Regions from separate parts of the Shewanella eurypsychrophilus genome, predicted to be linked through region 1. Evidence: predicted binding sites of a transcription regulator. Region 1 holds the regulator's gene; the other holds the start of a gene.
The links. The regulator sigma-54, encoded in region 1, starts transcription at its own class of promoters, with help from an activator protein. The targets are predictions, from matches to a motif close to GTTGGCACGNNNNTNGNNT.
Positions count from the first base shown of each region.

Region 2: a site for sigma-54 is predicted at 1,109-1,127, ahead of fliD (flagellar filament capping protein FliD). Genes of this name have one in related genera too.

Region 1 covers NZ_CP045503.2:5,077,356-5,079,565, reverse strand. The annotation lists gene hpf (ribosome hibernation promoting factor) at 1-34, opposite strand, end outside; gene FM038_RS21750 (RNA polymerase factor sigma-54) at 246-1,724, opposite strand; gene lptB (LPS export ABC transporter ATP-binding protein) at 1,878-2,210, opposite strand, start outside.
Region 2 covers NZ_CP045503.2:70,006-72,215, forward strand. The annotation lists gene fliD (flagellar filament capping protein FliD) at 1-1,083, opposite strand, end outside; gene FM038_RS00320 (flagellin N-terminal helical domain-containing protein) at 1,406-2,210, opposite strand, start outside.

The sequences.
Region 1 (2,210 bases):
TTTCGATATGATGTCCAGTTAGGTTTATTTGCATAGAAATACTCCTCCAGTTTCCGATTATAGATAACTCTTTGGCTGATTTCGCTAAGTTATTTTGGCTTAACTCACAACACTGTTCCCTGTTATACCAGGAGGTTAGCCATATTTTCGACTGCAGGCTTCTTCTGGTCATCTGCTCTTTTTGAGTGCGGCTCAGACCTTAAGTGAAGAATAGATTATTTCGACTTAAGGTCTAAATTGATTGTTTATAAACTTTTACGTTGATTCGAAGGTGGAATCATCATAGCTTCACGATACTTGGCTATGGTTCGTCTGGCAACCTTGATGCCTTGCTCTGCCAATAACAATGCCATCTTACTATCACTCAGAGGTTTCTTCTGATTTTCTGCTGCTACTAACTTCTTAATAAAGGCACGAATAGCGGTTGATGAACACTCACCACCATCATCAGTTCCTACGTGGCTCGAGAAGAAGTACTTCAACTCGAATATGCCTCGCGGAGTATGCATATACTTTTGAGTAGTGACACGCGAAATGGTGGACTCGTGCATCTCAACGGCTTCTGCAATATCGTTAAGCACCATAGGTTTCATCGCTTCTTCACCAAATTCAAAGAAACCTTGCTGAAATTTTACAATGCAGTTGGCAACTTTTAGCAGGGTATCATTTCGGCTCTCTAAGCTTTTGATAAACCACTTAGCTTCCTGTAGATGTCCACGGATAAACTGGCCATCAGCTTGGTTTTTGGTGCTTTTTGCCATAGAAGCATAATGTTGATTTACATTGATTTTAGGCATGTAGTCTGGATTGAGCTCAACGACCCAGCGGCCTTTTTTCTTGGTGACAGTGACATCGGGGATCACGTATTCATCACGGCCAAGTGTAATGGCTAACCCTGGGCGAGGGTTAAGCGTTTGAATCAACTCAATAGCTTCTCTAAGATCATCTTCTTTGAGCTTAGTCTTACGCATCAATAAGCGGAAGTCTCGTCCTGCTATTAAATCAAGGTGATCTGCTATTAAAATACGCGCATTATCGATATGTGGTGTAGTGTCAGCATATTGTGCAAGTTGGATCATTAAGCATTCACTGATATCTCTCGCTGCAATTCCAATGGGATCGAAATGTTGTACACGTTTCAAAACGGCTTCAACTTCATCCTGCTCAATTTCTGGATCGCCCATCGCTTCAAGAATATCTTCGACGCTTTGGGTGAGATAGCCTCTCTCATCCACAGCATCTATGATAGCGGTTGCTATCGCGAGGTCATTATCGGAAAAAGGTGTAAGGTTCTTTTGCCATTCTAGGTGCTCGTATAAGCCTTCACTAGTTTCTCCTTGAAAAGGCATATCATCGTCGCGCATAGCGCCAGAGCTAGAGTTTGGCGTTGCGGTATACACCTCATCCCAAGTGGTGTCCGTAGGAAAGTCTTCAGGCATCGAGTCTTGAGTTAAGGCTTCAGAAGTATCTACTGCTGAGCTATCGAGAGGTGCATCATCCTCTGAGCCAGAACTGAATTCAGTTGAATCAATGGTTTTATCTTCACCATTGACCGGGAGATCAACTTGCTCCTCGTCTAATTCGAGAAGGGGGTTGGAGTCTAATGCTTGTTGGATTTCTTGTTGCAGTTCCAGCGACGATAGCTGCAAAAGGCGAATGGCCTGTTGCAGTTGCGGTGTCATGGTTAACTGCTGACCCATTTTAAGCTGGAGTGACGCTTTCATTTACCGCTATTCCCTTCATTGTAATTATAAAATGAGAAAGCCTGTTTAATTGAACTGGGGTTTCTCTGGCCCCTAAACTCACTGTAAGTAAGCTGAGCGTTGGTAAATTTTTTTTGCTCTTAATACGCGAGGAAGAAAGAGTTTATTGATTAACTATAGCTTGAATTGTTCACCTAAGTACACAGCTCTCACTTGCTGATTGTCCAAGATTTCAGCGGGTGTGCCTTCAGCGATCAAATTTCCGTGACTTACTATGTATGCTCGCTCACAAACATCCAATGTTTCTCTCACATTATGGTCTGTGATGAGCACACCAAGCCCTCGGCTTTTAAGTTGTTCGATGATTTTTTTGATGTCGATAACTGAAATAGGATCGACACCTGCGAAAGGTTCATCGAGAAGAATAAACTGCGGGTTTGCTGCGAGCGCTCTGGCAATTTCAACTCGGCGACGTTCTCCACCAGACAAAGCCATGCCCTGACTATC
Region 2 (2,210 bases), 840 kb from region 1:
TGAGAGTTTGTCGTCATTGATCTCAAGCTTGCCGTCACGAGTCATCTCAATGCCGATATCTGATAGACGCATGCCATTAGGTGATGGGGCGAAAACTGTTTGTCTCATGCTGTTTTGTAGCATGCGAACGCTAGAGTCACCCTTTAGAACGCCTAGCTGCTCCTCGGTGACTGAACCACTGCCAGATGAAGAGTCATCATCGTCATCATCGTCATCTTTTTCATCATCGACCTCATCGGCAACTTCACTGCCCATGGAGCGGGTGAGTTTGTTGATCTGATCCATGAGCGTATTGAAAGCATCGACAAAATCGTTGACCGCTTGCTCGCTGGACTCAAAATCAGTACCTACGGTAATCGTGCTGCTTTCTCCGGCTTGATGAACCTTGTTGAGTTCGATATTCATGCCATCGACGACATTTTCGAGGTAGTTGCTACTACTCTGAATTGAAATACCGTTGAGTGTTGCCAGTGCATCTTGGGCGGCGCGGGTTGGCGTCATGCCAAAATCAGCACCGCTATCAAGCACGGTTATCTCACTTGCTGCACCTGTCTCTGTTGAGGTCAACATAAACTCAACGCTGCCACCAGTACGTACTAAGGAAGCCTGTACACCAGGGTTGTCAGAGTGATTATTGATATGATCTCTGAACTGGCTGATGGTGATACTGCCATCACTATTGATATCCCCCATATCTAGGGTGAGTACTTCGCCAGCAATCTCTATGGTGAAATCACCACTGGTAGGGAGGCCAGTGGCGTCTTCACTGGCAAAGGTTTTAGTTAGCTGGTGTGCCTGAGCAAGTTGTTTAACTTTGAGGTCATAACTACCTTCAGGCGCATCGGCACCTACTGTGACAGAGGCATTATCATCACTGACAGAAACCGTTTTATTATCGAAGGCATCGCCATCAATCTTTTCCAGTTTACTGATCATGTTGTTTAAGCTTTTCTCTAACACACCATAGGCATCAAGCTGGGCTTGATAGCGATCTATTTGGTTCTTGTAGAGCTGATCTTTACCCATTCGTTCAGCCATTATCAGCTGTTCGGCGAACTGGGCGGCACTCATACCAGATATCATTGTGACTCCTCCTGTTAAAGGGATATGGCAATCTCCATGCCAATGGTTAACTTGTTGTTTATTAGGTGTATTGTTTGTTTGTTGTTATTCTGTAGGCCTAAATCACTTCCGATTCTGGCTGGTGTATAGGAAGTGATGCTTCCGCTTAGTTTGTTGAGCGCAAAGCCGCTAGCCGACAACTTTTAAAGGCGACCTTTTGCAGAGGAGATGAAGTTGCTAGCGATAAATATTGAGGCGTAAGAAGTTATGAAGAGATAAAAGATATAAAAAAGGAGCCATATGGCTCCTTTGTGCAAGGTCCCGTTGGTGGGAGCTTTGATGCTTATAGCAGACCCATAACCAAACCAGTGTTCTGGTTGGCAGAAGACAGGATGCTAGTACCTGCTTGAACAAGTAGCTGGTTTTTAGTCATGTTTGCTGTTTCTACAGCAAAATCTGCATCCATGATACGGCCTGCAGCGGCTTTAGTATTTTCGGTGACATTGGCTAAGTTAGAAGAGGTATGACCTAGACGGTTGATATTTGCACCTAAGTTTGAGCGTTCAACACCGACAGCGTCGATAAAGTCGTCTATGGCGGTAATTGCCTTAGAAGCATCGCCTTTAACACTGATATCGGTACCATCACCCTTAAGGTTTGTCACAACATTTGTTTTTACATCTAATGTTTCAGTAGCACCGGCACCAATCTGGAACTTAACCCCACCATCTAACGTAGTAAACAGGTTATTACCCGCGTACTCAGTGCTGCCAACGATACGATCAATTTCAGCTGTCAGCTCTTTATATTCGGCATTAAGTGCTTTTAGATCTTCTCCTGAGTTCACGCCGTTAGCCGCTTGTGTGGCTAGTTCTTTCTGGCGGTTAGCGATAGTGTTTAGCTCATCAAGAGCACCATCGGCAGTCTGTAGCATAGAGGTTGCATCTGACACGTTACGGCTAGCGGTTTCCATACCAACGACGTTAGCGTTTAGACGTGAAGCGATCTGTAGGCCAGCTGCATCATCTGAAGCGCTGTTGATACGAAGGCCAGTAGATAGGCGCTCCATAGAAGTTGTAAGTAAGCTATTATTTTTACCGACCGCATTTTGGGCGACCATAGAAGCGTAGTTAGTATGAACTGATAAC